3 regions of the Paenibacillus sp. FSL E2-0177 genome follow, and region 2 is predicted to be linked to each of the others. Evidence: riboswitches for the same ligand, from Rfam matches in the RefSeq annotation. Region 2 holds a riboswitch; each other region holds the start of a gene.
What was found. A riboswitch is a leader RNA that binds a small molecule or an ion and turns the genes downstream of it on or off. The one in region 2 is predicted to bind cyclic di-GMP.

Region 1: another riboswitch for cyclic di-GMP. It lies ahead of MHI25_RS21425 (thiamine pyrophosphate-binding protein); the one in region 2 lies ahead of MHI25_RS30090 (NPCBM/NEW2 domain-containing protein).
Region 3: another riboswitch for cyclic di-GMP. It lies ahead of MHI25_RS03610 (transglutaminase-like domain-containing protein); the one in region 2 lies ahead of MHI25_RS30090 (NPCBM/NEW2 domain-containing protein).

The regions. Positions count from the first base shown of each region.
Region 1 is NZ_CP150307.1:4,783,159-4,790,058, reverse strand. Features, by position in the region: gene MHI25_RS21430 (carboxymuconolactone decarboxylase family protein) at 1-291, opposite strand, end outside; gene MHI25_RS21425 (thiamine pyrophosphate-binding protein) at 302-1,942, opposite strand; cyclic di-GMP riboswitch class I at 2,098-2,194, opposite strand; gene MHI25_RS21420 (HAMP domain-containing methyl-accepting chemotaxis protein) at 2,369-3,619, opposite strand; gene MHI25_RS21415 (YafY family protein) at 3,741-4,697, opposite strand; gene MHI25_RS21410 (SDR family NAD(P)-dependent oxidoreductase) at 4,857-5,690, shown strand; gene serA (phosphoglycerate dehydrogenase) at 6,065-6,900, opposite strand, start outside.
Region 2 is NZ_CP150307.1:6,765,626-6,772,525, forward strand. Features, by position in the region: gene MHI25_RS30090 (NPCBM/NEW2 domain-containing protein) at 1-2,000, opposite strand, end outside; cyclic di-GMP riboswitch class I at 2,259-2,345, opposite strand; gene MHI25_RS30095 (hypothetical protein) at 2,503-3,069, opposite strand; gene MHI25_RS30100 (EAL domain-containing protein) at 3,185-4,033, opposite strand; gene MHI25_RS30105 (helix-turn-helix domain-containing protein) at 4,224-4,619, opposite strand; gene MHI25_RS30110 (sensor domain-containing diguanylate cyclase) at 4,871-5,860, opposite strand; gene MHI25_RS30115 (alpha/beta hydrolase) at 5,899-6,693, opposite strand.
Region 3 is NZ_CP150307.1:789,915-796,814, reverse strand. Features, by position in the region: rRNA gene MHI25_RS03615 (16S ribosomal RNA) at 1-517, opposite strand, end outside; gene MHI25_RS03610 (transglutaminase-like domain-containing protein) at 885-1,694, opposite strand; cyclic di-GMP riboswitch class I at 1,708-1,788, opposite strand; cyclic di-GMP riboswitch class I at 1,863-1,945, opposite strand; gene MHI25_RS03605 (class D sortase) at 2,065-2,724, opposite strand; gene MHI25_RS03600 (GtrA family protein) at 2,827-3,234, opposite strand; gene MHI25_RS03595 (glycosyltransferase family 2 protein) at 3,221-4,201, opposite strand; gene MHI25_RS03590 (phospholipid carrier-dependent glycosyltransferase) at 4,299-6,077, opposite strand; gene MHI25_RS03585 (glycosyltransferase 87 family protein) at 6,067-6,900, opposite strand, start outside.

The DNA of each region.
Region 1 (6,900 bases), 2.0 Mb from region 2:
GTGTAATAGAATACCTTTAAGCTGTTCTACGGTAACTCCAACACGAAGGGCCATGACATAATGAACGCCCAACTGTTCGAATTGACCCATTGAAATTAAAGATGAAATGACTGCGATTTCCTTCCAGTCAGGGGCTATAGTATTACGTTGAAAAATATCGCCATAGGCATTCCCCATAATAAATTCAGCCAAGTCAGGGAAGTGGTCTTTAATTGGAGCTAGTGCTTTTGCGCCATAGTCTCCTGATAGATTCGTGAAGTGGTTGAGACCACTGTTGATATTTTCCTTCATGGTTAGCCTCCTAGTTTAGGTTCAAAGTACGGTGTGCAGTCGGAGGGACTTCATCACGGTCTGTTAGTAGTTCAATAACGGCAACATGGTTTAGAGCTACCGCATCTTTAATTGCAGCTGTGAATTCATCCGCAGTCTCACATTTGTAGCCTTTAGCACCTAGAGATTCAGCGAATTTCACGGCGTCCATTGGTACTTCATATAGAGTTCCATCGATACGACCTGTGGTTTTCTCCATACCCTTAAGAGCCATATCTAGTTGCTTATTATTGACCACGATAAAGATGACAGGGATATCTTTGCAGACAGCGGTGTTAATCTCAGCGCCGAGCATCATGAAACAACCATCACCTGTAATGCAGAGGACAGTTTCTTCAGGAGCTGCAACTTTTGCACCAATAGCCATGCCGATCGAATTACCCATGCAAGCAAAATACGCATCAAAAACAAAGCTGCCCGGTTTCTTAACCTTGTACCATTTTGCAGCGTGGAATCCATGACTTCCATCATCAACGAAAATTGAATTATTATAAGGGATCAAATCACTTAAAGTGCTCATTACGGAAGCAAGGGAAAGATTCTTGAGGGTTGGAAGCTCTTCTGAATAATCCGCATCGGCCAAAGCCTCACGTTTGGTGATTGTGCTTGGGTCAATATGATTTAGGCAGTGCACCAAATTATCGCGCAGGTCCCCAGTGACCGGTATCGTTTTGGACAATAGTATTTTTCCGACAAAGGTTGGATCAATATCAAATTGAATTAAAGTTGCTGGATGATTCTCCCGTTTAAGATTACAGATGGTCATATCACTTAAACGTGATCCAAGCACTATAAATAAATCGCTTTTATTCAATAAATCGTCCCCGTGGGTCGAACCGCCAACGCCAATAGGACCATGATAGAGTGGGTGATCCCAGACTATAGCCCCTTTTCCACCAGGAGATGTTACTACAGGAATATTAAAAGTTTCTGCGAGTTGAACAAGCTCTTTATGTGCTCCGGAGCGGTTAATTCCTTTACCCGCAATAATCAAAGGATTCTTAGCAGCTTGAATAGCTTCGATGACTCTATCGATATTAGCTTGACTAATTAGAGACTCTCTTTCTGGGATTACTATATTGCATTCTTCCAATACTTCAGTTTGTACATCAAAAGGAATACAAAGATGAACAGGACCCCGTTTGGTCAGGGCCACAGAAATCGCATGATTAAAAATAGTACCAAAGTGATCCCCACGTTCAACCAATTTACTGAACAAGGTGGCAGGTCTGAACATATCAGCTAAATCAGCCAGAAAAGAGGTGGAGTCCTGACATTGAGGAATTCCAAGCTCTGTAATGGATTGGTGGCCGGTAATAAATAGGACAGGTAGGTTGTTAGCTTTCGCATGTGCTGCTGCTGTAAGCAGGTTAGTTCCCCCAGGACCCGAAGTACCAAATGCTACGCCTAGGTTACCCGTTTTCAGCGCATACCCTGCTGCTTCGAATCCGGAGCTTGCTTCATGTCTGCCGGGAATAAATTCAATACCGTAATCCACCATCTTTAGAACAATTGGACAAATGGATTTGCCAATGATCCCAAAAGAATGGGTGACTCCAAGGTTACGTAGTGCTTCCGCCATGTAATCTGCGACTGTCTTCAAAAGAAACACCTCACAAGTTTTTTGATATATATTAGTTATTAATCTACCGAATAGATACGATAGATCAATATACTCAAAAAGTAAAAACCTGTGCTCTATAGTAAGCACAGGTTGGTGGCATAAGGCACCGCTAAGACTGAACAATAGTTCAGCCGTCCTGGTTCCTCTGCAACCTGGCAATCATGGCCTCAAACGAAAAAATGAGGCTGTAGATCCATGGTTTTGCGTCATCCTCTTTCGAGGATTTTGCCAATATTAATTTATAGTTGATAAGAATAATTTTCCTTTACAATATATTCCTCATTAATTTTTGTCAACATAATCCGCTAAAAAAACTCGAAATTTGACGAAAGTCTTGTCCAAGAGATGAAGTTTTACCTCGCGAAAAAAACTGCCACCTAAGACTCAGCTTAGGTGGCAGTTGATAGTTTTGAACTAGAATTTAAAGATATGAATGGTTTTTTGCAGATTAAATACGGCCTGGGTCATTTTTTCCGTTTCTTCTGCAACAGACTGCAGGGCATTAATCTGTTCATTCATAGCCGCCGATACCTCTTCCGTGCCAGCAGCAGTTTCTTCGGTGATTGCTGAGATATTCTCAATTGCACTGGAAATTTTCAAGGCACTTTCTAGCATAAGATCACTCTCCGCAGAGAATGAAGAGATTTGCTCGGTAATGTACTGCACGCTTTGTACAATTTGTGCGAAAATATGGGCAGATTGAGTGATCATTTCATTCTGAACCTGCACAACCTCTTCATTGATGGCAATATTATCGATGGCTTGTTTAATATCTGACTCAATGCTGCGGACCAAGCCGAATACTTCTTTTGTGGATGCCGTAGATTCTTCAGCAAGCTTGCGAACCTCTTGAGCTACAACGGCAAAACCCCGACCATGCTCTCCGGCACGAGCAGCTTCGATGGAGGCATTCAGTGACAGCAGGTTGGTCTGCTCAGCGATCTCTGTGATGGTCTTGGTGATCATCGTAATCCCGCGGGCATTTTGTGAGAGAGCTTCAATAGTATCAGCCACTTTTTGTGTAGCCTCTATGTTTTTACGCATGCCTTCAGCCTGTGTATCTACGGATTGGCGCCCTTGCTCAACAAGTTCTAAGGTATGTATTGAACGTCTGTTCATTTCTTTGGTGGAGTTCGTATAATTGGATACTTTGGTCTCAATGTCTTTAATGGATTCTGTCATATCAGCGATATCCGTAGATATTTCATTTGCACCAAGAGCGAGCTCAGTAGAAGAAGAGGCTACTTGTGCCATGACAATTTTCAGGTTCTGGTTCTTATCTTCGATTCCGCGGCTTGCATCCATAACTTGACGGGTGATCTGCGATGCATCGGTCAGAATCTTCTTGAGCTTATCAATCATTGTGTTAAAGGAGCGGCTTACGTCACCCATTGAACCATTTTCGTCCGCTCTGCTAGTGAAATCACCCTTTGAAATACTGTGAGATACATTAGCAATATCATCAAAAGATGATGTAAGCGTTCTCTCCACGAAGCGAGCAACAGGTAAAGTCAGACCTGCAAGAACAACTACTAGTATAATTCCTACGAGAAATTGACCTAGAATCATTAACGTAACTAAGACAGGAATAGCAAACAGTGCGGCAACGAGGTAACATCCGGCAACAATTCTTTGTTTTAACGGAAGTTTGTGCATCCAGCTCATTGGTAAAATGTCCCCCTTATTAAATTTTATGTAATGGTGTTATTATAGGGGATTTATAGGTCATTGGTCTATAGAGAAGTGTCATAAATCTTCTTTAAGTAGTAGATATTTAGAATTCATGTCAAAATTCCTCATATATTGTGGAAATTGTTTTAATAGCAGACTTTACCATCCTTACTAGTTCGATAGGAGCTAAAACAATAACTGAAGGAGAGAAAGAGAGTACGATACGACAGGCAGATTCTATAGCATTAAACTCGGCCTCCACGTTCATCCACCCAGTATTAGCAGAGGGTTCTACTAAAGTTATAGTTACATATCTTTCACGTTGTAATTCTTTAAGAATAGACTCATTCACCTTTAAGTTCACTACATATTTTGGCAGTGCTGCTTTAAAAGCTAAAGTCGATTGTTCCCAGTAGCTTTTTAAATCAAAAGCCTCAGGTCTGAGAAATGTTTCATTAGTTGAGTCAGCTTTTATTAATCTCGACACGCGAAAAGTCCGCATTTCACCCTCGGTTCGTGCCACTACATACCAAACTCCACGTTTTGCGACTAACCCGAGAGGTTCAATGAAACGCTCCTTCATCTCGTCATTCCGTGGGTAAGTGATCTTCACTTTACGGTCTTCCCAAACAGCTTCCTGAAGGACAGAAAGAAACGGGTACGTCTCGTCGGAAGGGTGCCAGCTGGCACCATCTATATGAATGCGCTGGCTCAGGTAACTGGCTGGATTATTCGACCTGGATGGGGAAGCAGCCTCCAGCTTAAGCACGGCAGAAGAGAAGTCGTTTTGTATACCCAGATCTTTTAAAATCGAGGAGTCTGCGGACAGCAGCAGAGTTGCAATCTCTGAGGGCTTCATACCCGTTAAGGAGGTTCGGTAACCTTCTGTGAGCATCCAACCTCCTTCGCGTCCCCGTTCGGCAAGAATCGGTATTCCCGCTGTACATAAGGCTTCCATATCTCTAAACACAGTTCGTTCAGACACTTCTAAGGTCTGGGCTAGCTCACGGGACGTCATCTTTCCACGATTTTGCAGCAAAAGTAAGATGGATAACAAACGATCGGCTCTCATTAAGGGAACATTCCTCCTCCTAATAAATGTTAGTTAGTTCTTAATTAATTATTATATTATATATGTCAGTTGATGTCATATTAAAGAATTATACTTATATAAGGTAAGGATTAAATACAGAACATTTAGAGAAAAACAAGTGTAGAAAGGATTGAGAACATGACTTTAAAAGGAAAAGTAGCATTGGTCACCGGAGGCAGCAGAGGTGCTGGTAGAGGAATTGCATTGGAGCTGGCAAGGAAAGGTGCATTCGTTTATATTACGGGCAGAACGACAGAGGCTTCTGGCATAGAGCATAGCAAGCGGAGCATTGATAACGTACTTAGGGAAATAAAAGCGGAGGGAGGGTCCGGCAGCGCCATACGATGTGATCATACAAAAGATCAGGAGACAGAGGCGGTCATTCGCCAGATTGCTTCAGAGCAAGGAAAGCTTGATATTTTAGTCAATAATGTATGGGGCGGCAACGATTTACCTATTGAGCAGAAGTCTTTCTGGGAGCTTCCTACAGCGCATTGGGACAATATGTTTAATGCGGGTGTGAGGGCACAGTTGATAACAAATTATTATGCAATACCATTAATGCGTGAGGCAAAAGCTGGCGGTCTAATCATCCACACAACCTTTTGGGATCATTACAAATATCTTGGAAACTTCTATTATGATCTTTCTAAAAACTCACTTGTCCGCATGGCCTACGGGTTATCGAATGAGCTTAAAGAGGACAACATTGCAGTTATTCCGCTTACTCCGGGCTGGATGAGGACAGAGGCGGTGTTGGAGAGCATGAACACGGATGAGGAGCATTGGCATGAGGTTGAAGAATTGCAGATGACTGAATCCACAACCTATATCGGTAGAGCAGCCGCTGCTCTAGCAGCCGATCCTAAGGTCATGTCTATGACCGGACAACCGCAGCAGGTTGCTAAGCTGGCTGAAAAGTATGGATTTACAGACATCGATGGTCGGACTGTTCCCGCATTCTTAGTCTAAACAGCAAACTTGATCTGTTTGATCCCATATGTGCGTGTGAAGCAGTATAGGACACAGCTGATCTATAATGCAGTATTTTCGTATATTTAGAACGCTATCGGTCCCCAGAGACGCTATTGATAGGCAAAGCACCTGATTTAGCTCTCTTTTTGAGGAATAGTGGCACCAGAGTCCGAAACCCTGCTTCAAAGGCGAAATTATTGCATATAAGGTCATCTGGGTCCGTAACCTCAAGGGCGTACGTAAGCCTCCACGAGGGTACTCAATTCGATATTGTAAATGAAGCCGAAACGGGTCAACGATCAACAACAAAAGCAGCGAAACTCCTATAAGAGGAGGATCGCTGCTCTGTTGTTTGATTTCTATCGTATTGCTTACAGAAGAATGATTTCTTCGGCAGTGTTGATTTCTGGCAGGCCAGCAAGCTTCACAAGCACATGAGTAGGTACAGCTTTATCAACGGTCAGCAGCATGATTGCTTCGCCACCAACGATTTTACGTCCCACTTGCATGGAGGCGATATTGACATCATTTTCGCCCAGCAATGTGCCCACAAGTCCGATAATCCCTGGTTTGTCGTTATGGGATACTACAATTTGATGTCCTTCAGGAGCGATATCAACCGGGAACTTGTTCACTTGAACAATTCTTTCTCCATAACCTTGCAGCAATGTTCCGGCTACGAGACGTTCTTGGTCGTGATCTGTTTTAAGGGTCACGGTAATCAGATTAGTGAAGCCTTTAGTTTTGGAAGCTTTAGTTATTACTACATTAACGTCGCGTGTTTTTGCCAAGTGCATGGAGTTAACGATGTTAACATCCTCAGCGAAGTGGCGGGAGAGCACGCCTTTCACAATATAGCGGGTAAGTGGTTGGGTATCGACATCTGACAGATCACCCGCATACTCAACATGGATTTCACGAATAGCACTATCTGTAATCTGGGTAACAAAGCTGCCCAGCTTCTCACCAAGTGTGAAGTAAGGCTGGAGTTTGTTCATTACGCTTGGAGCAACTGGAGGAATATTTACAGCATTGATGAACGGTTCATTACGCAGAATATGCAGTACTTGTTCCGATACATCGATCGCTACATTCTCCTGAGCTTCAATTGTAGAAGCGCCCAAGTGAGGAGTCACGATAATTTTTGGATGCGACAAGAATGGGTGATCTGCTTGTGGCGGTTCTTTTTCGAATACGTCAAATGCAG
Region 2 (6,900 bases):
TCTACCACATCTATGAGTTTACGATCTTGAACATTTGGATGAGCCGCTTTATCTTCGTCTAGTCTTTGTTTGTATGTGATTAAGAAGGTTTTGAATTGTTCTGGATCCGTGGTCTTGGTCATAAAAGGAATCTTTTCTAAACCTTCGAAGCGGATCAATGGCGCTTTCCCTTGTTCCTCTGCTGTATAGGGATTTACGATATAAACGGTGCCGCCCTTAGTCACTTCATGTGCATAATAACTATTCATAGCAAATTCAGGAACGGTTATAATGTTCTTACCTGGACGCAATTGCACACCTCTAGCCCAAACATTCCAAGCGGCCTCTTGTTGAGAAAAGACTAAAGAAGGTAGCTTATCGTTAGAAGCTGCATCCACATAAACGTTGATCGTATCTCCAGGCATTGCAACGAGACCTGTAGGCTGGTTGTTCGTACCAAAACCAATTCTCAGGTTTTCCTGCGCATGCTTTTTCATATCTCCACGTTGTTCCGCCTCAATGATGGTGCCTTCGGTTTGAACTTCACCATTCACTAGCCTCTTAGCTAAATCCAAAGAATCTTTCAGGATTGGATAGAGCGGATGTACTTTTGCCGCTTCTTCTAATTCGTTGATTGCTTCGACGCTATTATAAGCAGGCACAACCGCACTCATCGTTCCATCTGTGAAAATACCATTTACAGCTTCGCTTACTTTATCTTCTGTATAAAATCTAAATTCAGCCGCAAAAGGTCTGTTGATATTAGCTTTTGTGAACTTAAATTTTAATCTTTTAAACTTCGTCGGTTCGAATTTAAATTCCAGAAAGTCATTGGTACTAATCGCGGTTCCGCTAGATACAAGTTGGAAGGTCTCTCCTTTACTCGTCTCTGATGCATAGATTTCAAAAGCCTCTGGGAATCCTTTGCGGTTATCTCTAGCCAAAAAAGCCACTCTGTCCAGCACTTCCGCTTGCGCTAGTTCAAACACGACTTCATTCGTGAAGCTTGCATCATTGTTTTTGTTCGTTTCCCAATGCGTAGTGGGCTGGTCATCCAGCATATATTCAGGCTTCGTACCTGGGTAGCTTCCACCGTTCACCGTTACTTTTGATACGTTTGCATTCGGCATTCTATAAGCTTGGCTATAGGCATTTTCATAGGCTGTTCCATACCCTTTTAGCTTCGAAACCTTGGCTGCCGTTGCCTCTACCTGATGGTTCTTCAAAAGGATCTTTGCATTCTCTATCTCTTCTTTAAACTGCGCATACAGTGGATGTGCCTGCACTTCATTCTCTAAAGCTGTTAATTTCTCTGTCGTATTAAAGGCAGCACTAACTTGGCTCAAGGTATCATCTGTAAATAATTTTTTCATTTTAGCAGAGACACTATCCTCTTTATAAAAAGAAAACTCAGCCGCACTCGCCCAATCTTGGTTCGCTTTTTTGAAGACAAATTTAAGTCTCTTAAAAGCCGTAGGTGCGAACTGAATCTCCACTACATCACCGGTTGAGCCTGTATATTCTCCAGAAGACACGAGCGTAAAATCACCCGCATCGGTAGTGGAGCCGTAGATATCAAATTCTTGAGCAAAACCTTTACCTTTCGCACCGGATTGCCTAGCCGCGTATACCATTCTATTTAATTCAGTGGACTCATTGAAAACAAACACAACCTCATTCGTAAACGTTGAACTATTCGGTTTGCCAGTCTCCCAATGCGTGCTCATATCCCCATCCATAGCCTTAGCTATAGGCGAGCCTGAGTAGTTGCCACCGTTATTTGTGATGGATTTAATATTTGCTGGATTCATTCTAAAAACCTCATTATAGGCATTTAGAGCATCCTTGCCGTACAGCTCAAACGGAATAACCGAGGCGTTGCTTAATAAGTTAACCTTACTTTGCGCCACTGTTTTTGTTACATTTACCTTGCTTGCCTCACTTGCTAAAGCATAACCTGCCTCACTCGAAAAACTGGCCAACATGGCCGCCGATGTAGCGATCGCAATCATTTTCTTCATCTCTTCTTACCCCCAGATGTCATATGAATCTCTCCAGTGCCCAAAAATGGGCACAAAAAAAACTACCCCAAAAGAGTAGCTTGATTGCGTATAAAGTCGCCTAAAAATTAAGACTTAATTTTTATTAAACCTTAACAAGCATAAACGCCTTCGGCGTCCTTATAAGGACGGTAAGCGTTTAAGCGAGAAATATAAGATATTAAGTATAGGTGTATAACTTATACTTTCTTATATTTTAACAAAAAGCGTTACGCACTCTTTGGCAGCTGGCTGACAATAGTTATGATAACCTTAGTCCCTATAGCTTTGCGTCCCTACATTTCCATAGGTTTGCCTATGAAGTTTCGAATACATTCAAAGAGTAACATAAGCCTAGATCTGATCGCATGATTAATTGGTATGAAATGAGTATAGGTAATTGCAATTAGTTTTTCTTATGTGATAGATATTATTTATCGACTATCCCGGAAGAGAAGGACATCCTTTAGGACTGTAGGTCTACTTAACTCCCCGATCCAAACAAACGCCGGAACCAATTCCACACATCGCCCGTGACGGGAATTAATCCGAAACCATGTTCGCCAACTGCGATTACACCATATGCCCATTGTCCGATAGCTATGGCACCCCCAGCGATCCTGCCTATCGCTATCGCACCAAATGCCGTATCCCCTATGGCGATGGCCCCCAACGCTTTTTCCGCGATTGCGATCGCTCCTACAGCCACGCCTGCAATCGCAATCGCTCCCACTGCGAAGCCAAGCCAGCTAAGTGCTATTGCTCCGATCGCTAACCACATTCCCAGTGATATTGCTCCTAAGGATAATACGCCCACGCTTATCGCACCTATGGAAATCAATCCGACAGCTACATCTCCAATAGCGATTAATCCAACGGCTGTCTTCACACGGGGTTTACCTCCACGACCATACGCCTGACCTGAGTATCGCCCTAGATTACTGCGAATACTGATGACCGGAAATGAGGGAGAAGGCCATTGATAATCAATCTCTCGTCCATCAAAGCCCCTAGAATCTGCCCAGCGCGTTACAAATTGATGCCATTTCATATCCATCCCGTCCCCCTTTTCAATTACCTAAATTATACAACCCCGGGGGTTGGTTGTACTCAGACTCTGACCTGAAATTCATCTCATCCTCTGGACGGATATATACTCATTAGGATTACTGTTTGGGAATAGGATCAGGCTTTCCAAATAAATAGCCCTGAAACAACTGATAACCACTCTGCTTAAGCCATTCAAAGTCCTCTCTAAACTCCACACCTTCTGCTAAAGGAACGGATTGGATTTCTAAAGCTTTTTCTAAAAATTGCTTTGCTATTTTCTGTTTGTTCAGATCGCTGGACACACCCTGAACATATTTCATATCCAGCTTCATGTAATGGGGTTTAAGCTCCAATAACATCTCGATCGTGCTGAAGCCCTCACCAACATCATCTAAAGCGTATTCAAATCCCCGATCCTTGTAATATGTCAAAATAGCTTTCAAATGAGCGAGATCATCCACTTTCTCCGTCTCAACAACTTCAAAGACAAAAAGAGAAGGATCGACGCCTAATTGATTGGCCAGTTCAACGGTTGATCTTAAGCAGAACTCTGGAGCGTAGATCGACGTTGGGATAAAATTAATAAACGTTTTTTTATTTAAGGGTGCAGCATATTTTACAGCCGTCATTCTACATAACCGGTCTAAAGCATATAAACGCCCACGATTCCGTGCCGCCGCAAAAATCTCATTAGGATAGATAAGAGATCCGTCTTCTTTTTTAAATCTGGATAGGAGCTCGTATGCAAAAATCTCTTCCCTTACGTTCACAATCGGTTGGAAGTAGCAAGTAACAAGACCCTTAGTGATAACCTCATCAATCCACTCCATATCAAGTACAGTGGGTAATTCGGATAGAGGTCTCCATGTTTGGTCATCTATACGGAATTCAAGCTGCTCCGACTCCATATGGTCATTACAGAAATCCAGAAAATCCCGCACCCCAGCCTCCTTAATTGTAATCACATTTTCTTCCACCTTATGTATCGTATTACTTCTACTCAAGTGATGAATAACCTCAGGTAAAACCCTAAGATTAAGCTCACCATGAGCCTTGATTTGAAAATTCAGCTCTCTTACTACACAATGATTACAAGCCACATTCATAACCCCTTTAATAATCGATTCTCTGAAAAAGATCCCGGAACGGCTCTTCTCAATCGAAATCCGTATACTCCAGTAAATACGCCGGGTCTAACACGGTGATCTGCTGATGTTGAATCTCAATAATCTTTTGCTCTTGCAGATCTTTAAGCACAAGGGTAGCCGTCTCCCTTAACGTTCCGATCATATCACGCGCTCTCGCATCATGAAATTTCATTTCATATAATAACCGATTCGATAAAAATAAACGGTCCATTTGCAGCAGCATCAATTGCTCCTTAATCAACGGGTAATCGGCAAGCATCTGCTTAAAAGGCTCATGTTTAATCTCAAATAATACAGTATCATTCATAGCCACCGCAGACAGCACTCTTATATTGGAGGGATGGATCACTTCCAGATCGCCATAATCCCCGAATAGATAATGTAGGCATGATCCACATTCCATAGTTTTGTATGCCAACATACTGATAATAAATCATCATCCTGTTATATTCTATCGTAACGTTGTCACATAGGCTTGATGCCAATACGATTTACAAAGGAGATCCATTCATGAAATTCCGAATTCCCTTTTACAGCTTGAACGATTAGAGAAACTGGATCTCAGATGGAATCACAGCTTGAAGGGAACAGACATTTTAGAGCAATTAGAGCAAAGAGGATGTATCGTTTATAAATAACAAAAAAAGCCTCCAATTAAAGAAGCTTTTCACTCAAATCCATAATATGCGTAACGCGATTTCTCCCCTGTTCTTTAGAAACGTAAAGCGCTTGATCAGCTTTTTCCAGAAGAGTGATGTCTGTATCGGTTGCTTCAAAGGTAGCTATGCCAATGCTTACCGTAATGCTGCCAATCTCCCAAGTGGAGCTGGCTATGAATTGCCGCAAATTGTCCGCTATTGCCGTGGCATCCGCTGAATCTGTATTAGGCAGCAAAAGGATAAACTCCTCACCACCATACCTAGCTACGATATCTTCTTTACGAGATTGGGACTTCAGGACACTCGCCAATTTCTCCAGGACATAATCACCCATCTGATGACCGTAGCTATCATTCACATTTTTAAAGTGATCAATATCTAGAATACATAATGAAAAAGGCGCCTGATCACGTTGATACGCTGCAATCTGTTCTTCCAGCTTTTCTTGCAGGAACCTTCTATTCTTTAATCCAGTAAGCTTGTCTGTAGTAGATAGCTCTACTAAAACGGCATTCATCTCCAGTAATTCAGCTTGCTTTTGCTCGATTTCCAGGTGGATTTGTTTGAGCTTTGCCAGCGCCTGATCTTTTTCCCAATACGCCTCTTCTATTTGCTTCTTCGCAGATCGTAACTCTAGCTCATAATCAATACGTTTGCCCATCTGTACGAGAATACAATCAATGACCTCTACACCTTCACACTCAAGGCGTCTGCCATTTAACAAGTAAGGCACGGCTTGCCCCTTGCTGTCCTTCAAATTGATAAATAGCTCTTCTACATGTCCATTCAGATTGATAAAAGGATAGAAGTATGAATGAAAAATAAGCTTGTTGGCCGTAGACATGATAGATTCAAAATGTTTATTCACCAAATCAACCTGTTGATATCCCATCCCATCCAAAAAGGTTTGATTCACATCGAGGATCATTCCTTCATGGGTAATGGAAACATATCCGCATGGCGCATATTTTAACCGGTCATCCATTGTCTAAATATCCTTTCAACACCATAATCTTCTCCATCTCACCCAAGATACTCATTAATCAAAGTAATGGTCTCCTGCGGATGGCTAATATGTGGATAATGGCCCTTGGCCTCCATTAACCGGAACGTACTATTATTCATGTGTCTATGTAAATATTCTCCTACTTCTATAGGAACGATACTATCATCCGAGCATTGCAATATGAGTGTAGGCACTGTCGCTTTAGGCAGATCTTCTCGATGATCCGAAAAAAATGTAACTTCCGCAAATTCTCTAGCGATAATAGGGTCGGCCGAAATAAAGCTTCGTTCCAGCTGTTTAGTCAACATTGGGTCAGGATTATTCATCGCAAGTGGAGCCATAAAGCTAGCCCAGCCCGCGAAATTCATCTCCATCATATCCAGAAGCTCAGTAATATCACTTTTTTCGAAGCCCCCGAAATAAGCATCTCCCTCATTTAAATAACGTGGGGAAGGTCCGATCATAATCATTTTATTAAAATAATCCGGCCGCTCGATTGAAGCAAGCAAACCGATCATAGAGCTAATAGAATGGCCTATAAAAATAAGATCCTTGAGTTCAAATGTTTCGATAACATCTAGTACATCCTGTACATAACCATGGAGAGTATGATATTTATCCGATGTATATGCGCTTAAATCTGAATGGCCTGAGCCTACATAATCAAATAGAACGATTCGATACTTTTTCTCAAATGATGGCGTGATAAACTGCCACATGCTTTGATCACACCCAAATCCATGCGCAAAAAGGATAGTTTTTTCTCCTGCTCCAATGACTTTTACATGATTCCGCACCATAACATCGTTCATTTCATATAACTCCTCTATAGTTAGCATTCTCTCTATTTTGCAGGGTTCCCCTGGAAATATCAAGCGTAGAAAAAACTCCGCTAGATTAATCTCTAGCGGAGTTTTATGTAGCCTCCCGTTTGGGTCATCATTTGGCAAAATGGTAGCGTGCTGGGGTACCTCTGCGTTTAATCCGATCACATTTTGTCCGAAAAAATTGGTTAGCGG
Region 3 (6,900 bases), 960 kb from region 2:
CGGGGCTTTCTTCTCAGGTACCGTCACTCCGGTAGCAGTTACTCTACCGGACGTTCTTCCCTGGCAACAGAGCTTTACGATCCGAAAACCTTCATCACTCACGCGGCGTTGCTCCGTCAGGCTTTCGCCCATTGCGGAAGATTCCCTACTGCTGCCTCCCGTAGGAGTCTGGGCCGTGTCTCAGTCCCAGTGTGGCCGTTCACCCTCTCAGGTCGGCTACGCATCGTCGCCTTGGTGGGCCGTTACCCCACCAACTAGCTAATGCGCCGCAGGCCCATCCCTCAGTGACAGATTGCTCCGTCTTTCATTCTTCTCTCAGGAGAAAAAAGAAATTATCCGGTATTAGCTACCGTTTCCGGTAGTTATCCCAGTCTGAAGGGCAGGTTGCCTACGTGTTACTCACCCGTCCGCCGCTAAGTCATTTTGAAAGCAAGCTTTCAAAATGACTCCGCTCGACTTGCATGTATTAGGCACGCCGCCAGCGTTCGTCCTGAGCCAGGATCAAACTCTCCAATTAGTATTGAAAAGAGCGATATGCTCATTTTGAAACATCTGACGAGAAAATTAATTCTCTAATTTTGGATTTCACTTACGTGAAATCCTACTCACTCGTTGTTCAGTTTTCAAAGATCAAGTTCTCGTTGGCGCCGTTTAATGTCTCAGCAGCAACTCTTATAATATATCATGTTGTCTTCAGAAATGCAAGCTTTATTTTTCGAAGCTTTTTATCAGCCTCGTCTGTATCGCCTGTACGCTGTCTAACAACGCTTACCTATAATACCCCAACTATTAATAGAAAAGCAACCCCTAATATAAAAATAAACAACTAGCTTAATAATTAAGCTAGTTGTTTATTTAATAGAGTTATGTTTCTAGCGACGAACTTAATAGTATTTTGCCGCAGTATATTTGCTTGAGGCTTTAATTAAATCGGTTTTCTTATCACTCTTTGAAAGTCCTGCATCCACTGTAGTATCAATGGTAACCCACTTCCCATTAAGCAACACTTCGTTCCAGGCATGATATTGCGTAACGTAGCTTGTATTCCCCATTACCAACTTAGCAGGAACATCTACACTCCGCAGCATTGCGGCAAAAAGAGAAGCGTAATCATAGCAAATCCCTTTTTTAGTAGTCAATGTCTTATCGATGCTTGGAATATAATCAGTAGTTACACTATTAGCAAGAGAGTAATCATATTGTACATTCGCAACTACATAGTTATAGATCGCTTTAACTTTCTCTTCGTCTGTTGTTTTGCCTTGTACTAATTGTTTAGCTTTGACAATCGCTTTATCAGAAGAACTCCATTTCACATTCTGTACGGAGCCCAAATATACGGAATTCGAGTCACTCATGGTTACGTCTACTACTTCGGAATATAATGCTTTGTATTTATTGCCGGTTGTATTCTCCAGAACAGAAACCTTATAAGTCCCATTTCCTTGTTGCAAAGGGAAGTCCTCAGCTTGTCCAGAAGCATACAAGTTATATGTATAGCTGCTGTTATCTTTGGTGATCATGAGTTTGATTCTTTTATCTTTCGGAATATCATAGTTAATACCAATAACACCTTGAGCCACTTTGGATGTAATCAACCAGCTGGCATCTGCACTTGCAGCTTGAGCTGTACTTACCGGAACTGAAGTCATTAGGACGAACAACGCCACCAGCATAAAATAAACCTTTTTCACGGATAAAACTCCTTTCGGTAGCTGGCTGCCATCCTTTCGGGAAGGCCCTTTAGCTTTGCGTCCCTACCTTTCGATAGGTTTGCCGTTATCGTATAAGCTCTATCTGTTCTAGCTTTACTAGATATAATTGATAGAATCCATTTGAAACAAACAAAAAAAGCCTCTTCATTCGGTAGCTGGCTGCCATCCTTTCGGGAAAAGGCCCTTTAGCTTTGCGTCCCTACCTTTCGGAAGGTTTGCCGTTATCGTGTTTAGCTTTCATAGTATAATACTATCATATTTATAGTTGTGAACAAGACCTAATTTACTAGATTACCCATTATTTTATAAATATCTCCCGGTATTTGTGTTTTCTTGTCATTCACTATTCTCATTTTGTTAATTTGGCATGAACAATCAGCCGATGCGTTGGATTCACTAGCGGATCACATGTAATCAGAGTAAGAATCTTATCCTTGTCATTCCCGTCAAGAACGGAGACATCACTCGGATCTACAACAGAAATATCGTATACCTCATAGTTAAACACCTGATCACTAGTCTTTACCGTGATAACATCCCCCACAACAACCTCATTCAATCTGTTAAACAAACGACCCGTAGTTCGAGCCCGATGCGCCGCGATTGCAGCATTCCCGATCTCTCCAAGGGGTGCCGTTTCTTTCATATGGGCTGCAGCATGTTTCATATTAGCTTTTGTAGCCCCTTCTAATACAGGCAGCTTCAAATCAATCTTATCGATTTCAATTAGTGCGATTACTTTGCCACCGACTTCAATCTCCGGTTCAGGCTTTTCTGTCTCTTGGGGTTGGGGCTGTGCCTGGGCATCCAGAACCGATTCCTCTGCTAACAGCTGAGTAACTTCAGCATACCTGCTCCTCAGATCTGACTGGGGAGTACTATCGGCAGTGCTTAGTTCAGCCGTTTCTAATAACTTCTCCTGCTGCCTGTCGTTGTACCATTCGTTAGCTGTCGGATATAACATGATAAGTATCCCAGCCAGTATGAGTAGATAGGAGAATTTACGCAATGTTATTCACCTCCGTATATTGTTTCTATGGTTATATACAAATCAAGCAGAAACAGCTACTTGCCTTTAAGCATAGCAACTCCTTCTGCCTGAAATTAATGTTTAAAATACCCATTTACGACTTCCAAAGAAATTGATGATCACCGTGATAAAGGTAACCAGCACCTTCGAGATCAAGACTTGAATACCTAGTTTGTCTGTCAACAGATGCATTAGCAGCAGTGATATTCCGAGCACTACCAGATTCAGCACGATAAACTTGACCAGCTGCACGCGGTCGAAGCCTTCTTTATTCCCCCGGTTGCGATCACGAAAGGTAACTTTTTTATTCAAAATAAAGCTATTCGCCGTGCCTGCACTATAGGAGATCACCTGCGCCAATGCGTATACCATCCCTAGTGAATTCAACAATGTAAAAATCACAAAATCAATAAGCGTATTGAGCAAACCTACGGCATTAAATTTGAGGAACTGTATGAATGCAGCGCGCAAGTTCTTATCTGACATCATTGTGGTCCTTCCGGCGGTCCAGTTGTTCTTCGTTCTGGTAGCCTTTAGTCTCACTAACAATATATAGCGGTCTATCTTTAGACTCGTCATAAATCCGTCCGATATACTCCCCAATCACACCCAACAGCATCAGAACGATACCGTTAAAGAGCAGATTAACGCCTACAATGGAAGCCCAGCCCGGAACCGTCCAGGAGGTAAAAAATATCTTTTGAAACAAGACGAAAAATAAATAGAGAAAGCTAGAGAATGAAAGGAAGAATCCAATATACGTAGCAATCTTAAGCGGCTTATGTGAAAAAGAGGTGATGCCATCTAACGCAAAACGAATCATTTTCTTCAGCGGATATTTGGTTTCTCCGGCAAAACGTTCTTCCCGTTCATATTCCACCATAGTCTGCTTGAAGCCAACCCAGCTCACCAAACCTCTGACATAGCGGTTCTTTTCTTTAAGTCCCCGCAGGACATCACATACCTTACGGTCAATAAGACGGAAATCGCCTGTATCCGTAGGAATATCCACACTTGTCATACTGCTGAGCAGGCGGTAAAAAAGCTTCGCGGTGACCTTTTTGAACATCGTTTCTCCGTGGCGCTTCAGGCGTTTCGCATATACAACGTCGTAGCCCTCTTTCCACTTCTCGATCATTTGCAAAATGACCTCCGGAGGATCCTGAAGATCAGCGTCAATAACAACAACCGCTTGACCTTCGGCATAGTCCATGCCAGCTGTAATCGCTACCTGATGTCCGAAATTACGCGAGAAGTCAATCAGCTTGACATGCTCGTCTCGTTCACAGATCTCCCGAATCATCTGGGCGGAACGATCACGACTGCCGTCATTGACGAAGACCAGCTCATAAGTATCGCCGCACTCGTCCATTACTTTTTTCAAACGTTCATAAGTATGGCTAATTACTTGCTCCTCATTGAACATGGGTACAATCACACTATATCTGGCTTTCACCTTTATTCCTCCTACAAGCTTTTTGGAGCGTTACATCCATCTACACTTCATAATAACGCTGCATTCATAAACTTATTTTATAGATTTTTATTAAATCCTAGAAAACCCAAGTTGGGAACCAACGCAGCATATCTTTCACGTAATCTCCACTGACCTGCATCCCTGACAGTACCGGGTAGAAAGCGATAAAGAGCAGCAAAGCAACGGCTACATAGACATACTGTACGTAACGGGCCTCAGGGAATTTACTATCCAGCAACTTCATTATATATACAATACCAAGAATCATAAATGGTACCATAGCAAAATAATGGTAAATAAATGTTTCTCTTGGGACAAGCATCCACGGAACATATTGCGAGAAGAAGGCGATCCAGATCATGTAGAGGTTCTTATCTTTACGTTTCAGCGTAATCCACAGCGTTGCCAGCATCGCAAAAATACCCGTCCACCAGATAAGAGGATTCCCCATAGTCACTATACTGCTGACCTGACCTTCCGGCAAACCTTCACCGCCGCTAAAGAACCAGACCGGTCTCTTCATAAACGGCCATTGCCACCATGAGGAAGCAAAAGGATGTGTAGCTACAAGCTGGCTGTGGTAGTTGTACATATTCTTTTGGGAATCAATCAAACCTTTTATAGTGAAGCCCTCTGCTGATGCAGATAACCCCGGCACAAAAGATAAGCTATAAATAATTACTGGAATAATTACAAAGAACCCGATACAACTAGCCAACGTAATAATAGTCTTTTTCCAAAAAGAATCTACTGCTTCACGACAGGTGCCCAGCAATTCCTTGTCTTTAATCTTCCCCTCTGCCAGCAGGCGTCCGGAGGCTTGGTATTCTCTGTAGCGTTCAAAAAGGGAGATAGCCAGCATAATGGCCAGCCCTGCTCCTCCATAGAGCACAATCCATTTCGAAGCTACGCCGATTCCGAAGAATAAGCCAGACCAGAATAACGGAATTAATGTTTTTCTTAAAGGCTGCTTGTAGAAATTCATTGTGTAATACCGCTGCATAAAATAGAACATCAACATAATGAAGAATACTCCGTATACGTCAATCGTGGAGATTCTTGTCTGTGTGAAATGCATGAAATCCAGCGCAAACAATCCTGCCGCGAGGGCGGCGTATTTGCTTTTCTTAAACAAACGAAGCGCCATTACATATATGAGAGGTAACATGGCAACTCCGAACAAGGTTCCGATAATACGCCAGCCGAATGGATTGACTCCGAACAGCTCCATACCTATGGCAATCAACAGCTTGCCAAGCGGTGGATGCGTATTCTCGTAAGGCACTATCCCGTGTGTATATTCATAAGCTGTTCGCGCATGATAGATCTCGTCAAAATAAGTGCTATTCATAAAGTTAGAATATTCCGGAATGAGCGACTGCTCGTCAAAAAGATTGGCCGCTGCTCCTCTTTTAGGTACTGCGTTAGCATCCGGTGTCACACCGGCAATAGGAAGGGGGATTCTTTCTCCCCCCTGCTCATAAAAGGCCATTTCGTTCAAAGTGAACCCTGGAGAGGTAACTGTTAACTTCACATATCTCGCTGTAACGTTCAGGGGTTGGCTTTTCCAGATGAAGACATTCCCGACATCCTCACTGACATCCATCGGACTGCTCCAGACCTCAGGATTGTCGCTGAATTCCAGCTTGAACTTACCCGTTCCCACGCCACCAAAGATATTGACCCGTTCCAATGGTTTACTCTGCCCCAAATCTACATAGAAGCTTTCACCACTGGCAGCAGGCTCCCATAAGGTCTCTGGAGATTTAGTAGAGCCAAGATTATATAAAGCAAGCGCTGCGTAAACGGCCGTGATAGCTATTATGCATATCCAATCTATACGCTTAAACTTCATCGTTAAATCGCCCTCCCTTCTGATGCGGTTTAATTTGCCCGACAACTCTCAAATCTTCTTCATACTGTTCTTCCGGTGTAATTGGCGCTGGAAGAGGTTTTATTCCCTTGCGGACATACACATCGTATCCGATATTCAGCATATAAAGCAGCAATGCTAGATTAGCTATAGCAGTCACTAATACGATTCCGTCTGCACCCGGGCTAACATCTGCATTCAGGTGGGATAAGGTGTACGCCACATTGATGTATTGCGTTAAGCTGAATCCGAGAAATAGCGATAAAAAGCGGCGGTCCCGACTTTCTATATAAGTAAACAAACAAAGAATAAGAGCAGGGAACATATAACGTTCATGCATTTTGGTGCCAAGCACAAAGACCACTACTATAAGCACCATCCCGATAAAATAGGATTTGGTCAGATCCAAGCGATCCTTTTTAAAGGAATAAAATGCCGCAACAGCTACAGCCACTAAAATAAATATGAAGCCCCATACACGGTATGGAATGCCAAGCCAGGTTAGATCAAGGGATGACCACATCGGATCAGTCAGTGCATACAGATTAAATGCATTCACTGAAGAATACGGATAGGAAGATAACGTACTCTTGTAAAGATCAATAATCCCTACCAGACCTCCGTTATTCCAGAAAAACGGTGCCGCAAGCAATCCGAAGATCCCTAATCCATACAAAGCTCCGAATCCAAGCTGCTTCCAAGCGCGGTGATGATAAAAAGCAAACAACAATACCGGCGTGAATATCAACGCTTGCGGTTTAATTAGCGTCGCTAAGGCAAACAAAATTGCGGAGCGGACAAACTT